Regions from separate parts of the Methylobacterium sp. E-012 genome, predicted to be linked through region 2. Evidence: predicted binding sites of a transcription regulator. Region 2 holds the regulator's gene; the other holds the start of a gene.
What was found. The regulator LexA, encoded in region 2, represses DNA repair genes until DNA is damaged. The targets are predictions, from matches to a motif close to TGTTCNNNNTGTGTTCNG.
Positions count from the first base shown of each region.

Region 1: a site for LexA is predicted at 12,230-12,247, ahead of recA (recombinase RecA). Genes of this name have one in related genera too.

Region 1 is NZ_JBYQEY010000001.1:2,980,282-2,995,625, reverse strand. It holds gene AC3IF1_RS14515 (hypothetical protein) at 1-25, opposite strand, end outside; gene rpsL (30S ribosomal protein S12) at 1,130-1,501, shown strand; gene rpsG (30S ribosomal protein S7) at 1,636-2,106, shown strand; gene fusA (elongation factor G) at 2,137-4,212, shown strand; gene tuf (elongation factor Tu) at 4,271-5,461, shown strand; gene rpsJ (30S ribosomal protein S10) at 5,542-5,850, shown strand; gene rplC (50S ribosomal protein L3) at 5,901-6,638, shown strand; gene rplD (50S ribosomal protein L4) at 6,638-7,258, shown strand; gene AC3IF1_RS14475 (50S ribosomal protein L23) at 7,255-7,551, shown strand; gene rplB (50S ribosomal protein L2) at 7,577-8,413, shown strand; gene rpsS (30S ribosomal protein S19) at 8,419-8,697, shown strand; gene rplV (50S ribosomal protein L22) at 8,699-9,085, shown strand; gene rpsC (30S ribosomal protein S3) at 9,096-9,842, shown strand; gene rplP (50S ribosomal protein L16) at 9,854-10,267, shown strand; gene rpmC (50S ribosomal protein L29) at 10,280-10,495, shown strand; gene rpsQ (30S ribosomal protein S17) at 10,517-10,780, shown strand; gene recA (recombinase RecA) at 11,065-12,138, opposite strand; gene cckA (cell cycle histidine kinase CckA) at 12,355-15,114, opposite strand.
Region 2 is NZ_JBYQEY010000001.1:3,645,240-3,660,583, reverse strand. It holds gene AC3IF1_RS17750 (Y-family DNA polymerase) at 1-985, shown strand, start outside; gene AC3IF1_RS17745 (error-prone DNA polymerase) at 982-4,272, shown strand; gene AC3IF1_RS17740 (histidine kinase dimerization/phosphoacceptor domain -containing protein) at 4,470-5,591, shown strand; gene AC3IF1_RS17735 (response regulator) at 5,588-6,037, shown strand; gene AC3IF1_RS17730 (hypothetical protein) at 6,074-6,535, shown strand; gene AC3IF1_RS17725 (Uma2 family endonuclease) at 6,613-7,233, shown strand; gene fae (formaldehyde-activating enzyme) at 7,234-7,773, opposite strand; gene AC3IF1_RS17715 (NRAMP family divalent metal transporter) at 7,836-9,077, opposite strand; gene AC3IF1_RS17710 (hypothetical protein) at 9,159-9,374, shown strand; gene AC3IF1_RS17705 (hypothetical protein) at 9,442-9,909, opposite strand; gene lexA (transcriptional repressor LexA) at 10,152-10,886, shown strand; gene AC3IF1_RS17695 (ComEC/Rec2 family competence protein) at 10,880-13,141, opposite strand; gene gltX (glutamate--tRNA ligase) at 13,315-14,742, shown strand; gene gltA (citrate synthase) at 14,978-15,344, shown strand, end outside.

The DNA.
Region 1 (15,344 bases), 660 kb from region 2:
CGTTGCTGACGGCGACGCAACCCATACGCAGAATCCTTGACGCGAACCCGGAGCACCCTTCCGGCCGCCCGACGATCGCGACATTTCGACGGATCGCTTTAATCTTCCGTAGACCGTGACGGCGCGCCCCTGCCCCGATCCGGCACGGTACCGGCGCGACACGCCGTTGCGACCCGGATCCTGCGGCTCCGAACGCGGCACCGCGTGGGGAGATACAACGCGGCGGAGATGGGACAGTCGAAGGCGCCGAGAGAATCGCCGCTCCCCGCCGATCCGACTCACATCACACCGGCCCTCGTGTGCGTAAGCAGTTCTAAAGTCGACGAGAGGTTTTGCATTGAAGATCGTCCGCCTCTCTCGTTCGACCGTCAGATCCCGCGAGCCGAAAGGAGGCCTTTCAACGATACGTGGTGCTGTTCCGGCATTGCCGAATGTGGATCGAGCCGACGCGATCTCCGGAATGAACGTCAGCGTTGTGTCACCGCACCCGGTAAGCGCCAGGGCGTCGCCGAACAGGCTGACGACTCAGATCCGATCCACCCTGCTCAGAACCGCTGGAGTTGCCGGGGCGCGGGCCTCCGGAGGTCCGAAAGGCCGATCTTCGCCAGAACCGGAAAGACCGTGCCGGAGACCGGCCGCTCGACGTGATCCGCCAATGTGCCGGGGCGTACCCCTCCCATCACGCCGTGCTCGCCGGCATCCCACCGCGGATCGAATCGCCCGAGATTGACGACCCCGGTGGTCGCGGCGGATTATTCGAAATCGGGCACGTTCGTCAGGCGCGTCACCGCGCCTTGACCGATCTTTAACCTCCTGCGCGGCGCAGATTTCTGCCCTCGGTGCATTGACCTGCCGGGCAACCGCGTCTAGAAGCGCGTCCACTTCGGACGGCCGTCGGCTGCCGACGGTCCCTCGGGTTTGCCCTCGGAAACCGTCGCCATCGCCCGCGCACCGAGGGATCAAATCGCCTGACGCTGTAAGTCAGATCCGTAGGTACGAGCGCGTCCGTTTCGGGCGTGCTCCTCTACCCACACCGCGCCGAGGGTCCATGACAGGGCCTCCGGCGCATATTCGTTTTGCGGATTGCCCTGGGCAATCCGGCCAAGGTGACCGAGGAAGAGGGCACAGGATGCCGACGATCAACCAGCTGATCGCCCAGCCGCGGAAGATCCAGCGGAGCCGCAACAAGGTTCCGGCGCTCGACGCTTGCCCGCAGAAGCGCGGCGTCTGCACCCGGGTCTACACGACGACCCCGAAGAAGCCGAACTCGGCCCTTCGTAAGGTCGCCAAGGTCCGCTTGACCAACGGCTTCGAGGTGATTGGCTACATCCCGGGCGAGGGCCACAACCTTCAGGAGCACTCCGTGGTGATGATCCGCGGCGGCCGCGTGAAGGATCTTCCGGGCGTGCGCTACCACATCCTGCGCGGCGTGCTCGACACGCAGGGCGTGAAGAACCGCAAGCAGCGCCGCTCCAAGTACGGCGCCAAGCGGCCGAAGTAAGACCGGCGACCGGAGTTTATCCGGTCGTTTCCAAGCGTTTCCACGGCCTCGTAAGGATGTCGCCGGCTTTCTCCGGAAAGCCAAGGCGGCCTGCGCGGGGTGCTTAAGTCAGACTCGTTTGAGAGTTGTAAGAGATGTCCCGTCGCCACTCTGCCGAGAAGCGTGAGATCATCCCGGACCCGAAGTACGGGGACGTGGTGCTGACGAAGTTCATGAATTCGATCATGTACGAGGGCAAGAAGTCGACCGCCGAGCGGATCGTCTACGGTGCCTTCGACATCGTCGAGAACCGCGCCCGCGCCAACCCGATCGAGGTGTTCCGCGCCGCCCTCGACAACGTCGCCCCGATGATCGAGGTCCGCTCCCGCCGCGTCGGCGGCGCGACCTACCAGGTCCCGGTCGAGGTCCGCACCGAGCGCCGCCAGGCCCTGGCGATCCGCTGGCTGATCCAGGCCGCCCGGTCGCGCAACGACCGCACCATGGTCGAGCGGCTCTCCGCCGAGCTGCTCGACGCCGCCAACAACCGCGGCAACGCCGTCAAGAAGCGGGAAGACACGCACCGGATGGCGGAAGCCAACCGCGCCTTCTCGCACTACCGCTGGTAAGCGGTTCCGCCGTCTCTCAGGAGCAATCCGATGCCCCGCACGCACGCGATCGAGGACTACCGCAACTTCGGCATCATGGCCCACATCGATGCCGGCAAGACCACGACCACGGAGCGGATCCTCTACTACACCGGAAAGTCCCATAAGATCGGCGAGGTCCATGAGGGCGCCGCCACGATGGACTGGATGGAGCAGGAGCAGGAGCGTGGCATCACGATCACGTCCGCCGCGACGACGTGCTTCTGGCGCGACAAGCGCTTGAACATCATCGACACCCCCGGCCACGTCGACTTCACCATCGAGGTGGAGCGTTCGCTCCGCGTGCTCGACGGCGCCGTGTGTGTGCTTGACGGCAACCAGGGCGTCGAGCCCCAGACCGAGACCGTGTGGCGCCAGGCCGACAAGTACGACGTGCCGCGCGTCGTGTTCGTCAACAAGATGGACAAGATCGGCGCCGACTTCTTCAAGTGCGTGGCCGACATCATCGACCGCGTCGCCGGCAAGCCGGTGTGCCTGCAGCTGCCGATCGGTTCCGAGTCGAACTTCCAGGGCGTGATCGACCTCATCAAGATGAAGGCGATCGTCTGGTCGGGCGAGGCGCTGGGCGCCAACTTCGACGAGATCGAGATCCCGGCCGACCTGAAGGATCAGGCCGTCGAGTATCGGACCAAGTTGGTCGAGGCCTGTGTCGAGCTCGACGACGAGGCCATGGGCGCCTACCTCGACGGCACCGAGCCGGACGAGGCCAGCATGCGCAAGCTCGTGCGCAAGGCCGTGCAGCTGCGCGCCTTCCATCCGGTGCTGTGCGGCTCGGCCTTCAAGAACAAGGGCGTGCAGCCGCTCCTCGACGCCGTCGTGGATTACCTGCCCTCCCCGGCCGACCGCGGCGAGATCAAGGGCATCGACTTCAAGACCGAGGAAGAGACCGTCCGTCACCCGACGGATTCGGATCCCTTCTCCATGCTCGCCTTCAAGATCATGGACGATCCCCACGTCGGCACGATCACCTTCTGCCGCGTGTATTCGGGCAAGGTCGATTCGGGCGCTAACGTGCTCAACTCCTCGCGCGACAAGAAGGAGCGCGTCGGCCGCATGCTCCTGATGCACGCCAACAACCGTGAGGACATCAAGGAGGCCTTCGCCGGCGACATCGTCGCCCTGGCCGGTCTCAAGGATACCCGCACGGGCGACACCCTCTGCGATCCGCAGAAGGCTGTGATCCTCGAGAAGATGGAGTTCCCCGAGCCCGTCATCGAGATCGCCGTCGAGCCGAAGTCTAAGGCCGACCAGGAGAAGCTCGGCATCGCGCTGGCGAAGCTCGCCGCCGAGGATCCGTCGTTCCGCGTCTCCACCGACCAGGAATCGGGCCAGACCATCCTCAAGGGGATGGGCGAGCTCCACCTGGACATCAAGGTCGACATCCTGCGCCGCACCTACAAGGTCGACGCGAATATCGGCCAGCCGCAGGTGGCCTATCGCGAGAAGCTGACCCGTCGTCAGGAGATCGACTACACGCACAAGAAGCAGACCGGCGGTACCGGCCAGTTCGCTCGCGTGAAGTTCGTGGTCGAGCCGAACGAGCCGGGCGCCGGCTTCGCCTTCGAGTCGAAGATCGTCGGCGGCGCAGTGCCGAAGGAGTACATCCCCGGCGTCGAGAAGGGCCTGAACTCGGTCCTGGGCGCGGGCGTGCTCGCCGGCTTCCCGGTGGTCGACGTGAAGGTCGAGCTGATCGACGGTGCCTACCACGACGTCGACTCCTCGGCGCTGGCCTTCGAGATCGCCTCCCGGGCCGCCTTCCGCGAGGCCCTGCAGAAGGGCGGCTCGGTGCTGCTTGAGCCGGTGATGAAGGTCGAGGTCGTCTCGCCGGAGGAATACACCGGTTCGGTCATCGGCGATCTGAACTCCCGCCGCGGCCAGATCCAGGGCCAGGACATGCGCGGCAACGCCAACGTCATCAACGCGATGGTGCCGCTGGCCAACATGTTCGGCTACGTGAACCAGCTGCGCTCCTTCTCCCAGGGCCGCGCCAACTTCACGATGCAGTTCGACCACTACGAAGAGGTGCCGCGCGGCGAGGCCGACAAGGTCATCGCCAAGTACGCCTAAGGTTTTACGCCTAGACATCTCTTCATCCGCAACACGAATTCGAATTTAGGAGGCTCTGATGGGCAAGGAAAAGTTCGCTCGCACCAAGCCGCACTGCAACATCGGCACGATCGGGCACGTGGATCACGGCAAGACGTCTTTGACGGCGGCGATCACGAAGGTCCTGGCCGAGACGGGCGGGGCGACGTTCACGGCCTACGACCAGATCGACAAGGCGCCGGAGGAGAAGGCGCGCGGGATCACGATCTCGACGGCGCACGTGGAGTACGAGACGGCCAACCGGCACTACGCCCACGTCGATTGCCCCGGCCACGCCGACTACGTGAAGAACATGATCACCGGGGCGGCGCAGATGGACGGCGCGATCCTGGTGGTGTCGGCGGCCGACGGCCCGATGCCGCAGACCCGCGAGCACATCCTGCTGGCCCGCCAGGTCGGCGTCCCGGCGCTGGTGGTGTTCCTCAACAAGGTCGACATGGTCGACGACGAGGAGCTGCTGGAGCTGGTCGAGCTCGAGGTGCGCGAGCTCCTGTCGAAGTACGACTTCCCGGGCGACGACATCCCGATCACCAAGGGCTCGGCGCTGATGGCGCTGGAGGACAAGGAGCCCAAGATCGGCAAGGAGGCGGTGCTGGCGCTGATGGCCACCGTCGACAGCTACATCCCGCAGCCGGAGCGGCCGATCGACCTGCCGTTCCTGATGCCGATCGAGGACGTGTTCTCGATCTCGGGGCGCGGCACGGTGGTGACGGGCCGGGTCGAGCGCGGGATCGTGAAGGTCGGCGAGACGGTGGAGATCGTCGGCATCCGCGACACGCAGACCACGACGGTGACCGGCGTGGAGATGTTCCGCAAGCTGCTCGACCAGGGCCAGGCGGGCGACAACGTCGGCGTGCTGCTGCGCGGCACGAAGCGCGAGGACGTGGAGCGCGGCCAGGTCGTGTGCAAGCCGGGTTCGGTGAAGCCGCACGCCAAGTTCAAGGCCGAGGCCTACATCCTGACCAAGGAAGAGGGCGGGCGGCACACGCCGTTCTTCACGAACTACCGGCCGCAATTCTACTTCCGCACGACGGACGTGACCGGGATCGTGACCCTGCCGGAGGGCACCGAGATGGTGATGCCGGGCGACAACGTGACCATGGACGTGGTGCTGATCGTGCCGGTGGCCATGGAGGAGAAGCTGCGCTTCGCCATTCGCGAGGGCGGCCGCACCGTCGGTGCCGGCGTCGTCGCCGCCATCAACGATTGATAGCAGAGAAGCATCCTTAGCAGGGCGCGGCGGGGGCTTGCCTCCGCACTCCCCGCCGTCCCTCTCAAGGTTCCAGGAACATGAACGGTCAGAACATCCGCATCCGCCTGAAGGCGTTCGATCACCGCATCCTCGATGCGTCGACCAAGGAGATCGTCTCCACGGCCCGGCGTACCGGCGCGACCATCCGGGGCCCGATCCCGCTTCCGACGCATATCGAGAAGTTCACCGTCAACCGCTCGCCGCACATCGACAAGAAGTCGCGCGAGCAGTTCGAAATGCGCACGCACAAGCGTGTGCTCGATATCGTCGATCCGACGCCGCAGACCGTGGACGCGCTGATGAAGCTCGACCTCGCCGCCGGCGTGGACGTGGAGATCAAGCTCTGAGTCCCGCCGGGACTTAGAGCTTACCGTTTCATCGCGCGAGGGAGAGACCTATGCGCTCAGGCGTCATCGCACAGAAGGTCGGGATGACCCGCGTCTTTACGGACGCGGGGGAACATGTCCCCGTCACCGTGCTCAAGATCGATCAATGCCAGGTGGTTGCCCACCGCACCGTCGAGAAGAACGGCTACGTCGCGCTGCAGGTCGGCGTCGGCAAGGCCAAGGTTAAGAATGTCTCGGCTGCCGAGCGGGGCCGCTTCGCGGTCGCCAAGGTCGAGCCGAAGAAGAAGCTCGCCGAGTTCCGCGTGTCCGAGGACGCGCTGATTCCGGTTGGTGCGGAGATCACCGCGGACCACTTCATCCCCGGCCAGTTCGTGGATGTCACCGGCACCACCACCGGTAAGGGCTTCGCGGGCGGTATCAAGCGCTGGAACTTCGGCGGCTTGCGCGCCACCCACGGCGTGTCGATCTCGCACCGGTCGATCGGTTCGACCGGCGGCCGTCAGGATCCGGGCAAGACCTTCAAGAACAAGAAGATGCCGGGTCACCTCGGTGTCGAGCGGGTCACGACCCAGAATCTGCGCGTGGTGCGCACCGATCCCGAGCGCGGCCTGATCCTGGTCGAGGGCGCGGTGCCGGGCGTCGCCGGCGGCTGGATCCAGATCCGCGACGCGGTGAAGCGCAAGCTCCCCGCCGACGTGCCGCTGCCGGGCAAGTTCCGTGAGAACGGCGCTGCCCCCGAGTCCGCCCAGACTGCCCCCGAGGCCCCTGCGGCTGAGGAGACCGCCTGATGAAGCTCGATATCACCACCCTCGACGGCGCCGGCGCCGGTTCGGTCGAGCTGAACGAGGACATCTTCGGCCTTGAGCCGCGAGCTGACCTCCTTCAGCGCATGGTCCGCTGGCAGCTGGCCAAGCGCCGGGCCGGCACCCATGCCGTGAAGAACCGCTCGGCTGTGAACCGGACCCGCAAGAAGCTGTACAAGCAGAAGGGCACCGGCAACGCCCGCCACGGCGCGGCCTCGGCGCCGCAGTTCCGCGGCGGTGGCCGGGCCTTCGGTCCGGTCGTTCGCGACCACAGCCACGACCTGCCCAAGAAGGTCCGGGCGCTGGCTCTGCGTCACGCCCTCTCGGCCAAGGCCAAGGCCTCGACCCTGATCGTCGTCGACGACATCAAGATCGAGGATCACAAGACCAAGGGTCTCGTCGAGCGCTTCGGCAAGATGGGCCTCTCCAACGCGCTGATCATCGGTGGTGCCGAGGTCGACGTGAATTTCGGCCGGGCCGCCCGCGCCATCCCGCAGATCGACGTGCTGCCTGTGCAGGGTATCAACGTCTACGACATCCTGCGCCGCGACACGCTCGTCCTGACCAAGGCCGCCGTCGACGCGCTGGAGGAGCGTTTCAAATGAGTGCCGATCCGCGCCACTACGACATCATCGTCTCCCCGGTCATCACCGAGAAGGCGACGAACCTGACCGAGCAGAACAAGGTTGTCTTCCGGGTCGCCCCCAAGGCGACCAAGCCTCAGATCAAGGAGGCCGTGGAGAAGTTGTTCGACGTGAAGGTCACGGCCGTGAACACCCTTGTCACCAAGGGAAAGAAGAAGATTTTCCGCGGACTCCGCGGACAGCGCTCCGACGTGAAGAAGGCGATCGTGACCCTGGCCGAGGGCCACACGATCGACGTCACGACCGGGCTCTGAGGACGGGTTTTAGGGATCCAAGCCGATGGCCTTGAAGACATTCAAACCGGTCACGCCGAGCCTGCGCCAGCTCGTGCTCGTCGACCGCCGTGAGCTCTACAAGGGCAAGCCGGTGAAGGCGCTGACGGAGGGCAAGTCGTCCTCCGGCGGCCGGAACAACCTGGGCCGGATCACCGTCCGCTTCCGCGGCGGTGGCCACAAGCGCGTGCTGCGCAACGTCGACTTCAAGCGTCGCGAGCAGCTCGGTGTCGCCGCGACCGTGGAGCGGATCGAGTACGATCCGAACCGCACGGCGTTCATCGCGCTGATCAACTTCCCCGACGGGAAGCAGAGCTACATCCTGGCCCCGCAGCGGCTGCAGCCGGGCGACAAGGTCGTGGCCGGCGAGGGTGTCGACATCAAGCCGGGCAATGCCGGTCCGGTCGGCTCGATGCCGGTGGGCACCATCGTCCACAACATCGAGCTGAAGATCGGCAAGGGCGGCGCGATCGCCCGCTCGGCCGGCAACTACGCGCAGATCGTGGGCCGCGACCAGGGCTACGTGACGCTCCGCCTGAATTCCGGCGAGCAGCGCCTGGTCCACGGTCAGTGCTTCGCCAGCGTGGGCGCGGTCTCGAACCCGGACCACATGAACATCTCGCTCGGCAAGGCCGGGCGCAACCGGTGGCTCGGCAAGCGCCCGCATAACCGCGGCGTGGCCATGAACCCGGTGGATCACCCGCACGGCGGCGGCGAGGGTCGCACATCGGGCGGCCGCAACCCGGTCACGCCCTGGGGCGTGCCCACCAAGGGGAAGAAGACCCGGTCCAACAAGCGGACCGACGTGTTCATCCTGTCCAGCCGCCACAACCGCAAGAAGTAATCGCTATGGCACGCTCTCTCTGGAAGGGGCCGTTCGTCGACGGCTACCTCTTCAAGAAGGCCGAGGCGGCGCGGGGCTCCTCGCGCTCCGAGGTCATCAAGATCTGGAGCCGCCGCTCCACGATCCTCCCGCAGTTCGTCGGGCTCACCTTCGGTGTGCACAACGGGCAGAAGCACATCCCGGTCTACGTCACCGAGGAAATGGTCGGGCACAAGTTCGGCGAGTTCTCGCCGACCCGCACCTTCCCGGGCCACGCGGCCGACAAGAAGGCGAAGAGGCGCTGAGATGGGCAAGCAAGCCACCCCCCGCGCGCTCCCCGAGAACGAGGCCAAGGCGGTCGCGCGCATGCTGCGCGTCAGCCCGCAGAAGCTCAACCTCGTGGCGCAGATGATCCGCGGCAAGAAGGTCGACACCGCGTTGGCCGACCTGCAGTTCTCGCGCAAGCGGATCTCCACCGAGGTCAAGAAGTGCCTAGAGAGCGCCATCGCGAACGCCGAGAACAACCACGACCTGGACGTGGACGACCTCGTCGTCTCCCAGGCCTTCGTGGGCAAGGCGCTGGTTCTCAAGCGCTTTCACGCCCGCGCCCGCGGCCGCGGCGCGCGTATCCTGAAGCCCTTCTCGAACCTCACCATCGTGGTTCGCGAAGTCCGCCAGGCCGAAGCGGCCTGAGGAGGATCTGATGGGCCAGAAAGTCAATCCGATCGGTCTCCGGCTCGGTATCAACCGGACCTGGGATTCCCGCTGGTTCGCCACCAAGGGCGACTACGCGAAGCTCATGCACGAGGACGTCGCGATCCGCGCCGCCCTCATGAAGCAGCTCAAGCAGGCGGCGGTCTCCAAGATCGTCATCGAGCGACCGCACCGGAAGTGCCGCGTCACCATCCACTCGGGCCGTCCGGGCGTGGTCATCGGCAAGAAGGGCGCGGACATCGAGAAGCTGCGCAAGCTCGTCGGCACCATGACCAAGGCGGACGTGACCATCAACATCGTCGAGGTGCGCAAGCCCGAGATCGACGCCACCCTGGTGGCCGACTCGATCGCCCAGCAGCTCGAGCGCCGCGTCGCCTTCCGACGGGCCATGAAGCGCGCCGTCCAGTCGGCGATGCGTCTGGGCGCCGAGGGCATCCGGATCAACTGCTCGGGCCGTCTCGGCGGCGCCGAGATCGCCCGCCAGGAATGGTACCGCGAGGGCCGCGTCCCGCTGCACACCCTGCGTGCGGACGTGGATTACGGGACCGCCACGGCGTTCACGACCTACGGGACCTGCGGCATCAAGGTGTGGGTGTTCAAGGGCGAGATCCTCGAGCACGACCCGATGGCCCAGGACAAGAAGGCCCAGGAAGAGGGCGGCCGCTCCGGCGGGCGCCGTGAGCGCGATGGCGAGGGCGGCCGCGAGCGCGGACGCCGCGAGCGCGAGCACGCGTAAGGTAGGAAGCCATGCTGCAACCGAAAAAGACCCGCTTCCGCAAGCAGTTCAAGGGCCGCATCCACGGTGCGGCCAAGGGCGGCTTCGAGCTGAACTTCGGCCAGTTCGGCCTGAAGGCGGTGGAGCCCGAGCGCGTCACCGCCCGCCAGATCGAGGCGGCCCGCCGCGCGATCACCCGCGAGATGAAGCGCCAGGGCCGCGTCTGGATCCGGGTGTTCCCGGATGTGCCGGTCTCCTCGAAGCCGACCGAGGTCCGCATGGGCTCCGGCAAGGGCGCCCCGGACTATTGGGCCGCCCGGGTGCATCCCGGCCGGATCATGTTCGAGGTCGACGGCGTCGCCGAGGCCATCGCCAAGGAGGCGCTCCGCCTTGGTGCCGCGAAGCTCCCGATCCGCACGCGGGTCGTCCAACGCATCGCCGACTGAACGGAGGCTATCGTGAAGTCGACCCAGAGAGTGTCTGATCTTAAGGCGTTGTCGCCGGATCAGCTGAACGACGAGTTGCTGAACCTCAAGAAGGAGCAGTTCAACCTGCGCTTCCAGGGGGCCACCGGCCAGCTCGAGAACGTCGCCCGCGTCCGTGAGGTCCGCCGCGACATCGCCCGCGTCCGCACCCTGCAGCGTTCGAAGACGCTGCAGGCGGCCAAGAGCTGACGAAGGGCTTAGGAGAACATCATGCCGAAGCGCGTCCTGCAGGGCACCGTCGTCAGCGACAAGGGCGAGAAGACCATCGTGGTGAAGGTGGAGCGCCGCTTCACGCACCCGGTGATGAAGAAGACCGTGCGCCGCTCGAAGAACTACCACGCCCATGACGAGGCGAATGTCGCCAAGGTCGGGCAGACGGTGTTCATCGAGGAGTGCCGTCCGTTCTCGAAGACCAAGACCTGGAAGCTGGTCGAGGGCGAGGCTGCCCCTGCTGAGGCCGGCGAAGCCGCCTGATCCGGACGGGGTCGGGTCGCGGGTGGCCCGATGCATTCTGGGCCCGCGAAGGCTCTCGGGAAGCGATCGGTGGAAGCCTCGCGGCGACGCGGGGCTTTCGCGTTTGCGCCGTCGGTGACGGTCCGGATGTCGCGCGCTCCGTCATCGCGAGCGCAGCACGGTGACCGGCGCGCGCGCGGACCGGGACGCGTCTGACGCAAACGGCCCCGGAGAGGCTCCGGGGCCGGCCTAGCGTTCGCGTTGTTAACTCTGCCGCGATCCTCTCGGACTGGCGGCGGCGCGGCTTAAGCCTCGCCCTCGTCGAGCTCGTCCGGCGTCGGCGCCGCGTTCTCGAGGATCTTCTCGGCGACGAGTCCCGAGTTCTGCCGGATCGAGGTCTCGATCTCAGCGGCGATCTTTGGGTTGTCGCGCAGGAAGCCCTTCGAGTTTTCGCGCCCCTGGCCGAGGCGCTGGCTGTTGTACGAGAACCAGGCCCCGGACTTCTCGACGATCCCGGCCTTCACACCGAGGTCGATGAGCTCGCCGACCTTTGACACGCCCTCTCCGAACATGATGTCGAACTCAACCTGCTTGAACGGCGGGGCGACCTTGTTCTTCACCACCTTGACGCGGACTTGGTTGCCGATCGCCTCGTCGCGGTCCTTCAGGGTCGAGATGCGGCGAATGTCGAGGCGCACCGAGGCGTAGAACTTCAGGGCGTTGCCGCCCGTGGTGGTCTCCGGGCTGCCGTACATCACGCCGATCTTCATCCGGATCTGGTTGATGAAGATCACCATGCAGTTCGAGCGGGAGATCGAACCGGTCAGCTTGCGCAGGGCCTGGCTCATCAGGCGGGCCTGGAGGCCGGGCTGGCTCTCGCCCATCTCGCCCTCGATCTCGGCCCGCGGGGTCAGCGCGGCCACCGAATCGACCACCAGCACGTCGATGGCGCCGGAGCGCACCAGCGTGTCGGTGATCTCGAGGGCTTGCTCGCCGGTGTCTGGCTGGGAGATCAGCAGGTCGTCGAGATTGACGCCGAGCTTGCGGGCATAGACCGGGTCGAGGGCGTGCTCCGCGTCGATGAAGGCGCAGACGCCGCCCTTCTTCTGGGCTTCCGCGATGGTGTGGAGCGCCAGGGTCGTCTTGCCGGACGATTCGGGTCCGTAGATCTCGACCACCCGTCCGCGGGGAAGGCCGCCGACGCCGAGCGCGATGTCGAGCCCCAGCGAGCCGGTGGAGATCGTCTCGACCTCCTGCACCTTGTCGTTCTTACCGAGCCGCATGATCGAGCCCTTGCCGAAGGCGCGCTCGATCTGGGACAGGGCGGCGTCGATCGCCTTGGACTTGTCCTTGTCCTTATCCTTGTCCACGGGGGGCATGTCGGCCACTTTCAATGCGGGCTGGGCCATCTGGCGGGCTCCTTATGAAGGGGTTGGGCGCCATTCACAACGCGCGGCAACACCGCGTCTTTGTGCCCGTTTTGTTCTATTTTTGCAAGGGCGCAACGGGGGAGATGGCGCCGCGATGCCGGCGATGCGCCGGTTCTCCACTGCGGCGAACCGCGCCGGGCCGTCCCCGGCCCGGCGCCCTCCCTTTCAATCGGCCATGGTCTTCTTCACGGTCTCGACGAGCTGCTTCAGGCTGAACGGCTTGGGCAGGAAGTTGAAGGTCTCGCCCTCCGGCAGGTTCTTGCGGAAGGCGTCCTCGGCATAGCCGGAGACGAAGATCACCTTCAGGTCGGGCTGGTGCTTGCGCACCTCCCGCAGGAGTGTCGGGCCGTCCATCTCGGGCATGACCACGTCGGAGACCACTAGGTCGATCGGCTGGGCGCCCTCGCGGACGATCGCCAGGGCTTCCAGGCCCGAGGCCGCCTCCAGCACCGTGTAGCCGCGGGCCGAGAGGGCCCGGCTGTTGACCGCCCGCACCGGATCCTCGTCCTCCACGAGCAGGATGATCCCCTGCCCCGTATGGTCGGCGGCGGGCTTGCGCGGCGCGGGCTTGTCGGGCTTGCCGGACGGGTCGCCGGCGGGCGCGCCGGCGTCGCCGCGCCCGCCCTGCTCCGGCGCCGTGAACGGTCCGGTCCGCGGCAGGGCCGCGGCCGGCGGCGGCACCTCCTCCGGCTCGGCCACGGGGACGTGGCGCGGCAGGTAGATGCGGAAGGCCGTGCCCGCCCCCATCGTCGATTGCACGTCGATGGTGCCGCCGGATTGCTTGACGATGCCGAACACCGTCGAGAGCCCCAGCCCCGTACCCTTGCCGATCTCCTTGGTGGTGAAGAACGGCTCGAAGATCTTCTCCATCAGCTCGGGGGGAATGCCCTGGCCGGTGTCGCGGACCTCGATCAGCACGTGGTCGCCCGTCGGTGCCCCGCCGCGCCCCTCGACCGCCGAGGCCGGCCCCGGATCGGTGACGTTCTCGGTGCGGATCACCAGCTTGCCGCCCTCCGGCATCGCATCCCGGGCGTTGACCGCGAGATTCACGATCACCTGCTCGAACTGGTTGACGTCGGCCTTCACGGGCCAGACCTCGCGGCCGTGCTTCAACTCTAGGGCGACCCGCTCGCCGAGCAGGCGCTTGAGCAGCAGGGTCAGTTCCGAGAGCGCCTCCCCGACATTCATCACCTCCGGCCGCAAGGTCTGGCGGCGGGAGAACGCCAGGAGCTGGCGGACGAGGCCCGCCGCCCGGTTGGCGTTCTGCTTGATCTGCATGATGTCCTGGAAGGCCGGATCGGTCGGCCGGTGGCTCGCCAGCAGCAGGTCCGAATAGCCGATGATCGCCTGCAGCACGTTGTTGAAGTCGTGGGCGATGCCGCCCGCGAGCTGGCCCACGGCGTTCATCTTCTGGGCCTGGGCGACCTGCTGCTCCAGCTGGCGCTGGGCCGTGGTGTCGAGGGCGTACAGGATCACCCGCTCGGCCTCGTCGGTCTTCTGCCCCGGGTCGCCGCCGTCGGCCGGGCTGAGCCAGACCCGCGCCGAGCGGCCGCCCGGACCGTTGAGCTGGACCTCGATCGGCTCGGGGTCGGTCCGGCCGCTCGCCGCGCGGGCGAGCCCGGCCTCCAGGGCGGTGCGATCGGTCACCGAGTCGGCGACGTTGGGCTCGGCCCGGGCCGTGCCGTCCCCGTCGAGCGCGCCGTCCTCGGCCTGGCGCGGGACCGTGCCGAACAGCCGGGTGAACGAGGCGTTGGCCCGGGCGATCCGCCCGGTCCGGTCGAGGGTCGCGATGGCGATCGGCGAATTGTTGAGGAACCGGGCGAGGCGCACCTCGGCGGCGCGCTGCGGCTCGTCGGTCTCGGCCCCGGCGGAGCGGTTGATCACGAAGGTCCGGGAGGATCCGGGCTTGCCGTCCTTGCCGAAGGCGATCCGGTGGTAGAGCCGCACCGGCAGGGTGTGGCCGTTGCGGCGGCGCAGGTCGAGGTCGAAGCGGTCGGTGCGGACCTCCCCGGGCAGGCCGGCGGCGCGCACGAGGACATCCGCCTCCGGGGCGATCTCGGTGAGGTGGGGGCCGCCGTGGCCGACGCTCGCCAGATCGTAGCCGAGCCAGGCCGCCAGGGTGGCGTTCATGTAGACGATGGCGCCGGCCGGATCGATCGACAGGAAGCCCGCCGGGGCGTGGTCCAGGTAGTCGATCGCGTGCTGGAGTTCCTGGAAGACGTTCTCCTGCCGCTCGCGCTCGGCGGTGATGTCGGCCACCGTCCAGAGCGAGGCGGCCCGGCGCGGGCGCGCGAGCGGCCGGACCGAGACCCGGTACCATCCGAAGCTGCGCTCGCCGGCGACCGGGCCCAGCGGCGGCGACATCCGGACCTCCTCGGTGTGGGCCCTAGCGTCGCGCGAGGCCTGCGACAGGCGGTAGACCGCCTCCGAGACCTCCGGCGGCCCGACCAGGATGCGCTCCATGGGCACGAGGTTCGAGAAGGTGTCGCCGCCGGCGATCCGCAGATAGGCCTCGTTGGCGTAGATCAGCCGGCCGCCATCCTCGACGACCAGCGCCCCGTCGGGCGAGGCGTCGACGATGCCCTTGGTGATGTCGTCCCGGGCGGCGCTGCCGCTGAGCTGGAGCGCCCCGATCGCCAGGGCGAACAGGAAGAACACCCCCGCCATCGCCAGCAGGGCCAGCAACCAGACGATCAGCGACTGCGCCTGCTCGTTCGCCACGAACGACAGGCCGATGGCGGCCCCGACCAGCAGGCCCGCCAGCACCAGCAGCAGACCGACCCGGCCCGGCTGTTCCGAGCGGTCGATGGATCCGGTCGCCTGCGGCGCAGCCGCCGGCGAACCCGGACCCTGCGTGCCGGGGACCGGCAGCCCGGGATTCTGCGGGCCCGCGGCGGGCGCCGGAGGTCCAGTGACGTCGGCCATCGGCTTCATTCCAGAACGAGTCCCCCGTTAGGCCCGCCGGCCCTATCAGGGCAAGGGCGGCGCGGCACTACGCGCGTCGCGCCAAGTTTCAGTTCAGCCTCGCGAAAAAAGGTGGACGAAGCGTGGCTTTCCGTACCCCGCGTCCGCGGCCGTGATCGTCGCGCGCCTGGACCGGAGGCTAGCGCATCAGGCCGGACACCGGAACCGGCACGATGCGCTAGATTATTGAT
Region 2 (15,344 bases):
GCTGCCCGTGGAGGCCCTGCGCCTCGATCCCGGCACGGTCTCGGGCCTGCGGCGGCTCGGCCTGCGCCGGGTCGGCGAGATCGACGCGCTCGCCCGGGGGCCGCTCGCCCGCCGCTTCGGCGAGGCGCTGCTGCTGCGCCTCGACCAGGCGATGGGCCGCCGGCCCGAGCCCCTGGCGCCGCTCACCGCGGAGGCCGCGTATCGGGCCGCCCGGGGCTTCCTCGACCCGATCGGCCGGCAATCGGACATCGTCGTCACCGCCCGGCTGCTGATGGCCGAGATCACCCCCCGGCTGGAGCGGGATGGGCTCGGCGCCTGCGCCCTGCGCCTCGTGCTGCACCGGGTCGACGGGGTGATGCGCGTCCTCGATCTCGGCCTGTCCCGGCCCGAGCGCTGCCCCGAGCGCGTCGCCGCCCTGGTGTCCCTGCGCCTCGACCGCCTCGGCGCCGGCCTCGATGCCGGCTTCGGCTTCGAGACCGTGGCGCTCGCCGTGACAATGACCGGCGCCCTGTCGGCCCGCCAGACGGAACTCGGGGCGGCGCCCCAAGGCGACGGTATCGACGCCCTCGCGGACGCCCTGGCGCAGCGCCTCGGCCGGCCGCTCCTGCGCCTCGGGGCGCGGGCGAGCCACATCCCGGAGCGGGCCGCCCAGCCCCTCCCCTGGACCCGCGCCCCGACATCCTGGCCGGATCACCTCCCGCCCCGGCCCCTGGTGCTGTTCCCCCGGAGCGAGGCCGCCCTCGACGTGCTGTCCACGGTGCCCGAGGGACCGCCCCGGCGCTTCCGCTGGCGCGCCCGGATCCACGCGATCGTCCATGCCGAGGGGCCGGAGCGGATCGCGGCCGAGTGGTGGCACGCGCCCGGCGCGGCCCGGGACTATTACCGGGTGGAGTGCGAGGCCGGCCGGCGGCTCTGGCTCTACCGCGACGGGCCGCACGCCCCCGGCCGCCCGGCCGCGTGGTTCGTCCACGGGGTGTTCGCGTGAGCCATCCCGCCTACGCCGAGCTCGCCCTCACCACGAATTTCTCGTTTTTGCGCGGCGCCTCGCATCCGCAGGAATACGTCGTGCAGGGGGCGGCCTACGGGCTCGCTGCGATCGGGATCGCCGACCGCAACACGGTCGCCGGGGTGGTGCGGGCGCATGCGGCGGCGCAGGCCCTCAAGGCGGAGGGTTTGACGATCCGCATCCTGCCGGGGGTGCGCCTCGTCACCAAGGACGGGTTCGAGGCCGTGACCTATCCCGCGGACCGGCAGGCCTGGGGCCGCCTGTGCCGGCTGCTCACCCGAGGGAACCGGCGCAGCCGCAAGGGGGCGTGCCAGTTCTCCTTCGCCGAGATGCTGGAGGCCGCCGAAGGACAGATGTTCATCGCTATCCCGCCGGGCCAGCGTCTGCGCCCCCCGGACGGTTTCTTGGGCCGGCTCGAAGCCCTGGCCGCGGCCGCCCCGGGCCGGACCTGGCTCGGGGCGAGCCACGCGCGGCGCGGCGACGAGCGGCGCCGCCTCGGCCTCCTCGCCGAGTTGGGCGAACGCTCCGGGGCGCCCATGGTGGCGGTCTCGGACGCGCTCTACCACCATCCCGACAGGCGCCCGCTCCAGGACGTGGTGGCCTGCATCCGTGAGCGCTGCCGGATCGGGGAGGCCGGCTACCGGCTGGAGGCCAATGCCGAGCGCCACCTGAAGTCGCCCGCCGAGATGGCCCGGCTGTTCGCCGACCATCCGGAGGCGCTCGCCCGCACGATGGAGATCGCCGAGAGCTGCGACTTCCACCTGTCGCAGCTGCACTACGAGTATCCCGACGAGCCGGTGCCCCCCGGGCGCACGCCCCAGGCATACCTGGAGGAGAAGACCTGGGAGCGGGCGGGCTGGCGCTATGCCGGCACCATCCCGGCCGCCGTCGAGGCGACGCTCCGCGAGGAACTGCAGCTCATCGCCCAGTTGGACTATGCCCGCTACTTCCTGACTCTGTTCGACCTGGTCGAGTTCGCCCGCGGCAAGGGCATCCTCTGTCAGGGCCGCGGCTCGGCGGCCAATTCCGCCGTGTGCTTCTGTCTCGGCATCACCGCCGTGGACCCGTCCAAGCACCGGCTGCTGTTCGCCCGGTTCATCTCGGAGAACCGGGGCGAGCCCCCCGACATCGACGTCGATTTCGAGCACGAACGCCGGGAGGAGGTGATCCAGCACCTCTACGACCGCTACGGGCGGGAGCGGGCCGCCCTCTGCGCCACGGTGATCCACTATCGCCCGCGCATGGCGATCCGCGAGGTCGGCAAGGTTCTGGGCCTCACTGAGGACGTGACCGCTTCGATCGCCGACACGGTCTGGGGCTCCTGGGGCAAGGACGTGCCGGACAAGCACGTGCGCGAGGCCGGCCTCGACCCCGACAACCCCGCGCTCCGGCAGGCGCTCGATCTCGCCCACCAGCTGATCGGCTTCCCCCGCCACCTGTCGCAGCATGTCGGCGGCTTCATCCTGACCCGCGGCCGCCTCGACGAGACCGTGCCGGTGGGCAACGGCGCCATGGCGGACCGGACCTTCATCGAGTGGGACAAGGACGACATCGACGCGATCGGCCTGATGAAGGTCGACGTGCTGGCGCTGGGCATGCTGACCTGCCTCAAGCGCGGCCTCGATTTTTTGGAGAAGGACCACGGCGCCTTCTACGAGACCCTGGCCGACCTGCCCCCGGAGGATCCCGAGACCTACGCGATGCTGGCGAAGGCCGATTCCGTCGGCGTGTTCCAGGTCGAGAGCCGGGCGCAGATGTCGATGCTGCCGCGCCTCAAGCCGAAGGAATTCTACGACCTCGTGGTCCAGGTCGCGATCGTGCGCCCCGGCCCGATCCAGGGCGACATGGTCCATCCCTACCTGCGGCGGCGCTCGGGGATCGACCCGGTGGTCTATCCGGCCCCGCATCCGGACCACGGGCCGGCGGACGAGCTGCACACGGTGCTGCACAAGACCTATGGGGTGCCGCTGTTCCAGGAACACGCGATGCAGATCGCCATCACGGCCGCCGGCTTCACCCCGGCCGAGGCCGACGGGTTGCGCCGGGCGATGGCGACCTTCCGGCATGTCGGCTCGATCGGCGGCTTCGAGCAAAAATTCGTGGGCGGGATGACGCGCCGCGGCTACCCGGCGGAGTTCGCCGAGCGCTGCTTCGCGCAGATCAAGGGCTTCTCCACCTACGGCTTCCCGGAGAGCCACGCGGCGAGCTTCGCGCTCCTGGTCTATGCCTCGGCCTGGATGAAGTGCCGGCACCCGGACGTGTTCCTGGCGGCGATCCTCAACGCCCAGCCGATGGGCTTCTACCAGCCGGCCCAGCTGGTGCGCGACGCCCGCGCCCACGGGGTCGAGGTGCGGGGTGTCTGCGTCAATGCCAGCGCCTGGGACTGCACCCTGGAGCCGGCCGGGGATCCGAAGCGGCACGCGGTGCGCCTCGGCCTGCGGCAGGTGAGCGGTCTGCCCGAGGCCGCCATGCACCGGCTCGTGCGGCTGCGGGCCAACGGCTATGCCAGCATCGAGGGCCTGCAGGCGGCCCTCGCCCTGCCCCGCAACGCCCTGGAGCGGCTCGCCGAGGCCGACGCGTTCCGGTCGCTCGGCCTCGACCGGCGCGCCGCCCTGTGGATGGTGCGCACCCTGGAGGGGACCTCGGCCCGCAGGGCGGCCAAGGCCGACGGCGCCGAGCGCCGCGGCCACCTGCTGGAGGCGCCCCTGCCGCTGTTCGCCTGGCACGCCGATGACGGCCTGTTCCGGCACGAGCCGGCGGTGGACCTGCCGTCGCTGCCGCTCTCCGAGGCGGTGGCCGAGGATTACGCCGCCACCGGCCTGTCGCTGCAGGGGCACCCGGTCGCCTTCTTCCGCGGCCGGCTCGCCCGGATCGGCGCGATCCCGGCCCGGGCCCATCTCGACCCGGCCCTGCCCCAGGGCGCCCGGGTCACGGTGGCGGGCCTCGTGCTGATCCGCCAGCGGCCGGGCACCGCCAAGGGCGTGGTCTTCCTGACCCTGGAGGACGAGACCGGCATCGCCAACGTGATCGTCTGGAAGACGGTGTTCGAGGCCAACCGCCGGGCCGCCATGCAGGCCCGGTTCCTCGCCGTGCGCGGCCGGGTGCAGCGGGCCGAGGGGGTGGTCCATCTGGTGGCCGAGGGATTCCGCGATCTCACCGAATCCCTGCGCGACCTGCGCGCGGCCGGGATGAAGCTGCCGCCCGAGACCACGGATTTCGGCGCGCCCCCGGACCGGCGGGTGTATCCGAGCCGGGATTTCCACTGAGGCCGGCCCGGATCGCCGCCGCGGACGCGCCGGCCCGCGCGGCCCCGGTGCGGCGTTCTGTCTATCCCAATCCGGCGCCAAAGCGCCCCGGCCCTGAACCCATCGCGTGGATCGTCCGTTAAGGCAGCGCCTGTGACTGCGCAGGCAGAAGCCGATTGCCGGAGGTGACGAACGCCGGGCACGAAAGAGCAGGGACGATGGAACAACCCGACGCCTGGCATCAGACGGACCAGCTCGACGCCGCGCCGGGCAAGGGCGATCCGTTCGCCGCGGCGGTGCGCGCCACGCGGATGGCGATGATCATCACCAACCCGCGCCTGCCCGACAACCCGATCGTGTACGTCAACGACGCCTTCCTGCGGATGAGCGGCTACGCGCGGTCCGAGGTGCTCGGCCACAATTGCCGGTTTCTTCAGGGCGCACAGACCGACCACGGCGCCGTCGCCCTGATCCGCGAGGCGGTCGAGGCCCGCACCGATATCGCGATCGACATCCTGAACTATCGCAAGGACGGGACGCCGTTCTGGAACGCGCTCTATCTCAGCCCGGTCGCCGACGAGTCCGGCGAGGTTCTGTTCTTCTTCGCCTCGCAGCTCGACGTCACCGACCGCGTCGACGCGCATATGCAGATCCAGCAGGAGAAGGACCGCTTCGAGGCCGAGGTCGCCAAGCGCACCCGGGACCTGACCGATGCCCTGGCCACGCAGACCATGCTGGTCCACGAGGTCGATCACCGGGTGAAGAACAACCTCCAGATGATCGCGGCGCTGCTGGCCATGCAGACCCGGGCGATCACCGATCCCGCGGCGCGCGCCGCCATGGAGGCGATGCTGACCCGGGTCGAGGCCCTCGGCACGGTCCATCGCCGGCTCTACCAATCCAACAACGTCGAGCGTTTCGACGTGGCCGAGTTCGCCCGCGACCTCGCCAACGACCTGGTCCGCGGCTCCGGCCGCGACCGGATCCGCCTGCACCTGGACCTGGAGACCGTGGAGATCCCGGTCGCCAAGGCGCCGCCGGTGGCGTTGATGATGAACGAGTTGATCACCAACGCCCTCAAGCACGCCTTCCCGGACGACCGCCCGGGGCGGCTCTCGGTGACGGTGGCGCCGGACGGCACGCATGTCACCATCAAGATCGCCGATGACGGTGTCGGCATGCCGGTTCAGGCGATGGAGCAGCGCTCGTTCGGAAAGCGCCTGATCGGCACGCTCTGCCGCCAGCTCAATGCCAGCATCGCCTGGATGACCAATGATCCGGGCACGATCGTCAGCATACGCCTGCCGCGCGAGATGGCCGGCGGTCTGGAGGCCCCGTGACCGAGCCGCTGCGGATCCTCGTCGTCGAGGACGAAGCCCTCATCCTGATGCAGATCGAGATGATGCTGGAGGAGGCCGGCCACAGCGTCGTGGGGACGGCGATGACCGCGGGCGAGGCCATCGCCCTCGTCCACGAGACTCGGCCCGAGCTGGTCCTCATCGACCTGCGCCTCGGGGACGGCTCCTCGGGTCTCGACGTGGCGCATGCCGTGCGCGATCTCGGCGGCATCACGGCCGCGTTCATGACCGCCAACGCCCGGGCGCTCAGCGACGACATGGCGGGGGCGACGGCGGTGATCGCCAAGCCGTTCACCGGCACGGTGCTTGAGGAATCCCTGGCCTATCTGGAGGATTGCGTGCGCCGGCCGCCGCCGGACGCGCTGGTGCCGGCGGGGATGCGGGTCGCGCCGGCCTGGCTCGCGAGCTTCGCCCAGATGCGGGCCTGACCTCGACAGGCGCCGCGCCGCGGGTAGAGTGCCGCCATGCCGAGCCTGACCGTTCCACGCCTCCTCGCCGCCCTGGCCTGCCTGCCGCTCCTGGGATCGGCCGCCCGGGCCGATCCCTGCGACGACCTCGCCCGCCAGATCGCGGGGGCCATCGGAGGCAGGGTCGGCAAGCGGGCCGGCCCGAGCATCGACATCCGCCTCGCCGGCCCGATCAAGTTCGACGTGACCTGCCGGGCCGAGCCGATCGTGCAGGCGACCTCCGCCGAGCCCGCCCCCTCGGCGACCTTCTTCCACGACCTGTCGGCGGCCTCCGAGATCCTGATCGGCGAACCGGCCGCGACCGTCGAGCCGATCATCGCCAACGCCTACCGGACGTCCCTGTCGGAGCGGCGCAAATCGTTCATCCAGCAGAGCGGCTGGTCGGCCTCCTGCTACACCGACCCGGGCAGCACCACGATGCGCACCCTGTGCTCGGTGGGGCGCATCCCGCCGGGATGACGCGCCCTTGACCGGGGGGAGCGCCGGCGGGATCCTCGATCTGCGTCGACTCGGCCCGGGCTGTCCACGATGATCCCATGACGATTCTCGAGACTCCGCCCGTCCACAGGACCGATCCCCACCAAGGATTCTGGGACTTCATCGAGACGCGGCCTGATGAGGAGAAATGGGAACTCATCGGGGGCCAGATCGTGATGCAGGCCCAACCCAACCTCGTTCATCAGTTCATTGCCAGCGCCTTGCAGCGATTTCTCGACGGCGGCCTCAGGCGGATAGGCTCACCACGCGTTACCCTGCAGAATCCCGCCGTCGACCTATGGCCGGTTCGCGAGGGCCATATCTACGTGCCCGACGTTGCGGTTCTCGATCTGGCCGACATCGAGGCCGGATTGAATGCTGTCGAGCGCTGCTACTTGGCCGCCGAGATCCTGTCTCCGAGCGACCACCGCAGGCTTCCCGGCACGCGCCAGAAGAAGATCGACGTCAAGTGCGCCGGCTACGAAGCCCTGCCGCTGTGCGAGGCCGTGCTCCTGATCGAGCTGAAGAGCCCCGCCCTGACCCTATCGGCGCGAACCCGAGAGACCTGGACCCGCACCCGCCTGACCGGGGACGACCGTCTGGTCCTCCCCGGCTTCGGCCTCGACTGCGCGGTGGCCGATCTCTATGCCCGCACGCCCCTCGTGCGGGCGCAGGGCTGATCAGTACTCGATCACGCCGTCCAGCGCGTAATGCTTCACGGTCTTCCGGTTGGCGATCAGCTCGTCCACCGTCGGCTCGCCCTTGAGGGCGCGGGCGATGGCGAGCTTCGTCGCCTCGTAGTTGGTCCTGTAGAGGTCCTTCTGGTCGAGGTTGTCGTCCTCGGCGCAGCGCTGATCGAGCCAGATCATGATGATCATGCACAGCTCGTCGAGGCCGTCCTTGGGCAGGATGCCCTCGATGATGCAGTCCACGATCGCGTCGCCGGTGGCCGCTTGGACCACGCCGCCGAGGAGCTCGGCATACTCGGCCGTGTGGATCGTGACCTTGGTGGTCATCATCGTGGCCGGGCGCACCAGCTGGTTGAGGTCGCGGACCACGAACATCCGGGTGTGGCCCTGGACCTGCCCCATCATCGACGCGAAGGCCTGGCCCACCGGCCCGCGCACGGAACCGATCAGCACCTCCGGCATGGCGTCGGTGTACTGGCCCTCGGCCGCCAGCACCGTGGCCTCGCCCGTACGGAACCAGATCTCTTGCATGTCTCGACTCCACCTGATCGGAGCCCGCGGGAGACATCATCGCGCCGCCCGCGTCAATCGGGTCAGAGCAGGCCGATCCCGTCGAGCACCCCGACCATCGCGAAGGCGATCGTGAGGCCCGAGACGGCGTAGACCACCCACTTGTAGGCGCCGTCCACGCGCTTCCCCTCCGGCAGGGCCCGGGTGGCGAGCAGGATCAGGAGGCCGAGCGCGAGCGGAAGGAGCAGGGCGTTCATCACCTCGACCGCGATGTTGAGCGCCACGAGATTCGGCACGAGCTGCACGGACACCGCGCCGGCCGCCACCACCAGCGCGAAGGCGCCGTAGAAGGCCGGCGCCTCCCGGGGCGATTGCTCCAGGGAATGCGGCTTGCCCGTCACATCGCCAAAACCCCAGGCGAGGGCCAGGGCCACGACGTTCAGCGCCACGAAGGCCGCCGCGATGATCCCGACCCCGAACACCACCTGCCCGAGCCAGGGCCCGAGGGCCGGCGTGAAGGCCCCCGCGAGGTCGCCCACGGTCTGCAGACCGTCCTTCGTGCCCTGCCCGGCCCTGCCGATCGTGGCGGCCGCCGCGATCAGGATCGCGCCCATCACGCATTGCGAGATCACCGCGCCCAGGAGCGTGTCGAGCCGCGAGCGCCGTGCGTGGTCCCAGCCGAGGCCTTTGTCGACGATCGCCGATTGCTGGTAGAAGATCATCCACGGCATGATCACCGCGCCGATATTGGCGGCGATCAGGACCCGGTACTGGCCGTCGCCGAGCGGCATGTGGGCGAAGGATGCCACGATCGCCCCCGGATCCGGCCGCGCCGCCACGGCGAGCCCGATGAAGACCAGCTCGAACAGGCCGACCGCGATCGCCACCCTCTCGACCCGCCGGTAGCTCCCGGTGAACACGAGGCCGAGTAGCAGGGCGGCCGGCAGGCCGAGGCTCACGAGCCGCGGCACCCCGAACAGGTCGCCGATGCCGGCGATGCCGGAGAATTCCGTGACGATGGCGCCGATCCCGGCGACCACGAGGCCGCCAAAGGAAATCCAGGCCCAGACCGGCCCGTAATGCGCCCGGATCAGCTCGCCGTGGCCGCGGCCGGTGGCGGTCCCGAGCCGCACCGTCAGCTCCTGGACGACGTAGAGGATCGGCACCAGCAGGATCTGCAGGAGCAGCAGCGAGTAGCCCCAGCGGGCGCCGCTCTGGGCCGCCGTGATGAGGCTTCCGACATCGGTGTCGGCGAGCATCACCACGAGTCCGGGGCCCGCAGTCTTGAGGAACGCCGCGAGGCGGGGCAGGGAAGCGCTTGGCACGGCTCGGGAACAGTCCCGGGCCGGGGCAGTTCCGGCGGGAGCCTGCGGCGTTTTCCCGGGGCGCACCGGGAGGGTTGAGCGATGGCGGAGAGCGCGGAACGGGGGCCGGGCTGGAGCCTGCAGGCGAGCGCCGTGCCCGAGGGGGTGCGGCTGGAACTCGCCCTGTCGGATCTCGGGGGCGGGCCGGTCACCGCCGCGATCGTGCTGGACCGGGCCGAGGCCCGGGCCTTCGCGCGCGCCCTGCTGGCGGCGGCCGGCGACGCCACCGAGCGCACCTTCCCGAAGCCGGATGCCTGACGCATCCCCCCGGCACCGGTGTCCCGGCCGGCGGGTCAGGGACGCCGGACCCCTCCGGCCCGGCGGATCAGCGCTGGGCGGGCCCCGGATTGCGGCCGGGCAGGCGCGGCACCACCGTGCCCCGCCTCTCGACCGGCGCGTCGCAGGCATAGGCGAACTCGGTCTTCAGCGGATCGAACACGGTCTCGCCGGTGACCCGGCACTCCTCCCGCACGGTCTCGTCGAGATAGGCGCGGGCGGCGGTGCGGAAGCGCTTGACTCGGGTCGCCTCCGGCTCGGGATCGATCCGGACCTCGCTCAGGTTGCAACCGGCATATTCGCGCAGGGCGTTCGAGACGATCAGCATCCGGCGCAGCTGCCGGTTGTCGTAGACCTCGTAGGGCTCCTTGCAGCCGATCGTCACCACCTGGGGGGTGAGCGCCACGTAGTTCCGCGAGATGTACGAGAAGCCGGTGGTGCAGCCGGCGAGCGCCGAGCCCAGGAGGGCGACGCCCAGGGCGAAACGGATGGACCCTGGCGCCGCGAGCTGTCGCATCCTCATCATTCCCAGCCCGATACCGACCCGCCGCCGGAGCCGCCGGTCTTGTCCGGCGGGGCGCCCGGGTGCATTGAAACGGCTCCGCTTGTGCCGTCAATGCGTTTGTGCTCCGCCTCTGCCGCCGGGACACGAGCGTGGCCGTATTACGCTTGCGGAACACTTGCGGAACGTTTAACGTGTTCGCGATTTGTTTCAGCGGCCGCCCTGGGGCGGTCCGCCAAGCCGCGAGGCCCCCTTCGATGCTCACGCGCAAGCAGCTGGACCTTCTGCGGTTCATCCAGAGCCGCATGCAGGAATGCGGCGTTCCCCCGTCCTTCGACGAGATGAAAGACGCCCTCGACCTGAAGTCGAAATCGGGCATCCACCGGCTGATCACGGCCCTGGAGGAGCGCGGTTTCCTGCGCCGCCTCCCGAACCGGGCGCGCGCCATCGAGGTGATCCGCATCCCCGAGAGCCTGCACCGGTCGCCGACCCCGGCCCCCGCCCCCGAGCCGCGCCGCTTCACCCCGAGCGTGGTCGAGGGTGGCAAGTCCAGGCAGCCGTCCCAGCCGTCCCAGCCGGCGGCGACCCGGATGATCGACGACGGCGGCCGGTCCATCTCGATCCCCGTGATGGGCCGGATCGCGGCGGGTACGCCGGTCTCGGCGATCCAGAACCAGAGCCACGCCATCACCCTCTCCCCGGACTTCCTGGCCGGGGGCGAGCACTACGCCCTGGAGGTGCGCGGCGATTCGATGGTCGAGGCCGGAATCCTCGACGGCGACCTCGTGGTGATCCGCAAGCAGGACACCGCCAATACCGGCGACATCATCGTGGCGCTGATCGACGACGAGGAGGCGACGCTCAAGCGCCTGCGGCGCCGCGGCTCCTCGATCGCCCTCGAGGCCGCCAACCCGGCCTACGAGACCCGTGTGCTCGGTCCCGACCGGGTCCAGATCCAGGGCCGGCTCGTCAGCCTCGTGCGCCGCTACTGAAGCGGTTCCGCCGGGGCGTCGGCCGGGGCTTGCGGCACTTCGGATGAGGCCATGCCGCCGGTTCCCTCGGCGGGGAGATCCGCCCCCGGCTCGGAGCCGGCCGGCGGTGCCGCCCGCGGACGCCAGGGCAGCGACCGTCCGTCGCCGCGGGCCGCGCGCATCGTGAACCCGCCCCCGTCGACGCGCAGGGCGACGGCGCCGTGCGCCGCCAGGACCCGGCGGTCGATCACCAGCGGCCCCGTGCAGGTCGGCGGCGCCGTGAGACTCGTGATCACCACGGCGGCCCGGGCGCAATCCTCGGGGAAGGCGCGCCGGTCCCGGATCAGGGCCACCGCCCGTCCGTCCGGCAGAAGCGCCGTACAGCCGAGCCGGTCGCAGCGGCCGCCGGGCCCCGCTCCGGCCGCCCGGTCGGGCCGGCGCCCGTCGCCATCCGCCTTCAGCCATTGTTCCAGCACGAAGCCGGAGGGGCTGCCGAGGGCGGCCAGGCGGCCGTCCGGCCCCCGCACCGCCGCGCCCCAGCCCTGCCGGTCGACGTAGAGGTCCTGCCGGTCCGGAAGGGCCGCGAGGCCGAGCCCGAGCAGGAGGGGCGGCACGGCGAGCCAGCGCAGCCGCGAGGCCGGGAGCGTCGCCAGCAGCAGGCCCGCCGTCATCGCGGCCAGGGCGCCGGTGCCGAAGGCCGGCAGCACCACGGTCGCCCGCTCGAACCCGGCGATCCACGCGGAGATCGCCAGCATGCCGCCGACCGCCTGCCCCATCAGCCACCAGACCGGCCGGTCGAGGGCGAAGGGATAGGCCAGGATCCCGATGACCGCGGACGGCATCACCACCAGCGAGACCAGCGGCAGGGTCAGTGCGTTGCCGACGAGGCCGAACGGCTGGACCGTCTGGAAATGGTAGGTGGCGAAGGGCGCGGTGGCGACCTGCGCCACCAGGGTCGTCGCCAGGGTGCCGGTGACCGCCGACAGCCCGGTGCCGACGAGCCGGCCGATCCGCCCCGCCCCGGGCCGGACGAAGAGGCGCCCGTCGATCAGCCGCGCGCAGGCGATCAGCCCGGCCACCGCCCCGAACGACATCTGGAAGCTGGGGCCGAGCAGGCCCTCCGGCTCCCGCGCCAGGGCGATCAGGGCGGCCAGCGCGAGGTTGCGCATCGACAGGGCCGGCCGGTCGGCGAGGATCGCGCCCAGCATGATCAGGGTCATGATCAGCGAGCGCTCGGCGGCGATGTCCCAGCCCGAGAAGGCGCAGTAGGCGCTCACCCCCACCATGGCGAAGCCGGCCGCGATCTTCTTGATCGGCCAGAACAGCGCGCAATGGGGGACCAGGGCGAGGGCGGCCCGGACCAGCCAGAAGACGACGCCGGCGGCCAGCACCATGTGGAGACCCGAGATCGAGACCACGTGGTAGATGCCGGCGGCGCGCAGCGCATCGTTGGTGGCCGGGCCGATCAGCCCGCGCTTGCCCGTCACCAGGGCGGCCGCCACCGCCCCCGCCTGGCCGCCCTCGGCCCCCGCGATCCGGCGGGTCAGCGCGTTGCGGGCCTCGTCCAGCAGGGCGGCGAGGCGCAGGCGCAGGGGCGGCGGCTCCGCGGGTGCCCGGACCGTGACCGCGCCGACCAGGGAGCCCACCGCGCCGATGCCCTGGAAATAGGCGTCCCGGGCGAAGTCGTAGCCCCCCGGCCGGGCCGCCTCCGGGGGTGGCAGCAACCGGGCGGTCGCCGCGATGGACTCCCCGGGCCGCGGGATCGGCGTCTTGCGGAACGAGACCCGCACCCGGGCCGGCCGCAGCTCCGGCGCGAGCCCGGCAAAACTCTCCACCCGGATCACCAGCCGGGCGCCGACCTCGCGCTCGTCCAGCGCCTCGACCATGCCGGTGAGCGGCCCGATGGTGGTCCGGGCTAGGATCGGCGCGTCGACCTGCGCGACCCGCCAGGTCGCCGCCGCGAAGCCCAGGAACGCGGCCGCCGCCGCCAGGGCCAGGGCCAGGGCCGCCGGCCGCGCGCCCAGGACCGGCACCGGCGCCAGGGCGAGGGCGGCCCCGATCAGCGGGGCGGCCAGGACCGGCTCGCCGTCCGCCGCCGCGAAATAGACCAGGATCCCGGCGCCGAAGGCCACCGCCAGCCAGGGGAACAGGCGGCGCTGCTCGGCCTCCCGGGCGAGGCCCGCGGCGGCCCAGTCGCGCAGCGCCGGGAGCGCCGCCGCGCGCGGGGTGGCCCGCGTCAGCACGCCCCCCGCCAGCCTCGCGCCGATCCGCCGCATTGCCGCCGCCCCGATCCGCGCGATCTGTCGACGCCGGCCCAGCGATTCCCGGCCCGATTCTTAACCCATCCGGCGGCCCGTGCTACAGCCGGCGCTTCGTGCTAGGGCGCCGTGTCGAGCCCCGCGCCGCGCCTTGCGCCCCCTCCCGACCCGCCCCCGAACACACCGGACCGATGTCCTCAGCCGTCGTCACGCGCTTCGCCCCCTCGCCCACCGGCTACCTGCATATTGGCGGGGCCCGCACGGCTTTGTTCAACTGGCTCTATGCCCGCCACACGGGCGGCCGGATGCTGCTGCGCATCGAGGATACCGACCGGGAGCGCTCCACCAAGGGCGCGATCGACGCGATCCTCGACGGCCTCACCTGGCTCGGCCTCGATTGGGACGGGGACGTGATCTTCCAGTTCGCCCGGGCCGAGCGCCACCGGGCGGTGGCCGAGGAGCTGCTGGCCGCGGGCCGCGCCTATCATTGCTACGCCACCGCCGAGGAACTCACGCAGATGCGCGAGACCGCCCGGGCCGAGGGTCGTGCGCCCCGCTACGACGGGCGCTGGCGCGACCGCGACCCGGCCGAGGCCCCCGCCGGGGTCAAGCCGGTGATCCGCCTGCGGGCGCCCCTGGAGGGCGAGACCGTGGTGGAGGACGCCGTCCAGGGCCGGGTGACCTGGGCCAACAAGGATCTGGACGACCTCGTGCTTCTGCGCTCGGACGGCACGCCCACCTACATGCTCGCCGTGGTGGTCGACGACCACGACATGAGCGTCACCCAGATCATCCGCGGCGACGACCACCTCACCAACGCGGCGCGCCAGAGCCAGATCTTCTCGGCCCTGGGCTGGGCGATCCCGAAGATGGCCCATATCCCGCTGATCCACGGGGCCGACGGGGCGAAGCTGTCGAAGCGCCACGGGGCGCTCGGCGTCGAGGCCTATCGCGACCTCGGCTACCTGCCGGCGGCCCTGCGCAACTACCTCGTGCGGCTCGGCTGGAGCCACGGCGACCAGGAGGTGTTCTCCACCGACGAGATGGTCTCGGCCTTCGATCTGGGGTCGGTGGGGCGCTCGGCGGCGCGGTTCGACTTCGCCAAGCTCGCCAACCTCAACGGGCTCTACATCCGCTCCAGCGCCGATGCCGACCTCGTGGCGGCGATCGAGACGATCCTGCCGAATGTCGGGCCCGAGCGCGGCCTCGCGGCGCCCCTGCGGCCAGAGCTGAAGGACAAGCTCACCCAGGCCATGCCGGGCCTGAAGGAGCGGGCCAAAACCCTGATCGAACTCCTCGACAGCGCCTATTATCTCACCGCGCAGCGCCCCCTGACGCTGGACGACAAGGCCCGCGCCCTCCTCTCCGACCAGGGCCGCGCCCGCCTCGCCGGGGTGCGCCCGATGCTCGAAGCGGTGCCCGACTGGAGCGCGGCCTCGACCGAGGGCGCCGTGCGCCACTACGCCGAGACGGCCGGCTGCAAGCTCGGGCAGGTGGCCCAGCCCCTGCGGGCGGCGCTCACGGGGCGGACCACCTCCCCGCCCCTGTTCGACGTCATGGCGGTGCTCGGCCGGGACGAGACCCTGGCCCGCCTCGGCGATCAAGCGCCGCAGGGCTGAGGGTCTCCGCGGCGTGCGGGATGGGACCTGCGGCCTTCGGCCCGGATTTCGCTTGGTCAAATTCGCTTGGCGTCGGGGTCCGGTTGTCACCGACCCCGTTGCTGCTGCAGTGCCGTTTGGGTAACCCATGACAGTGAGCACCCGCAGCATACGGCGCGGTGCTCAGGCCCCCGGGACCGGCTCGGGCAGCCCGAGGCCGGCATCCGCCACGTCGCCACAGAAGGGTCCACGATCCATGAGCGCACCCAGCACCATCACCGTGGACGGCAAGTCGATCGAGCTGCCGGTGAAATCCGGGACGATCGGGCCGGACGTCATCGATATCGGCAAGCTCTACGCCCAGACCGGCGCCTTCACCTTCGACCCGGGCTTCACCTCGACGGCGAGTTGCGAATCGAAGATCACCTACATCGACGGCGACGAGGGCGTGCTGCTCTACCGCGGCTACCCGATCGAGCAGCTCGCCGAGAAGGGCGACTTCCTCGAGACCTGCTACCTGATGCTGTTCGGCAGCCTGCCGACCGCCGCCCAGAAGGCCGATTTCGACTACCGGGTCACGCGCCACACCATGGTGCACGACCAGATGAACCGGTTCTTCACCG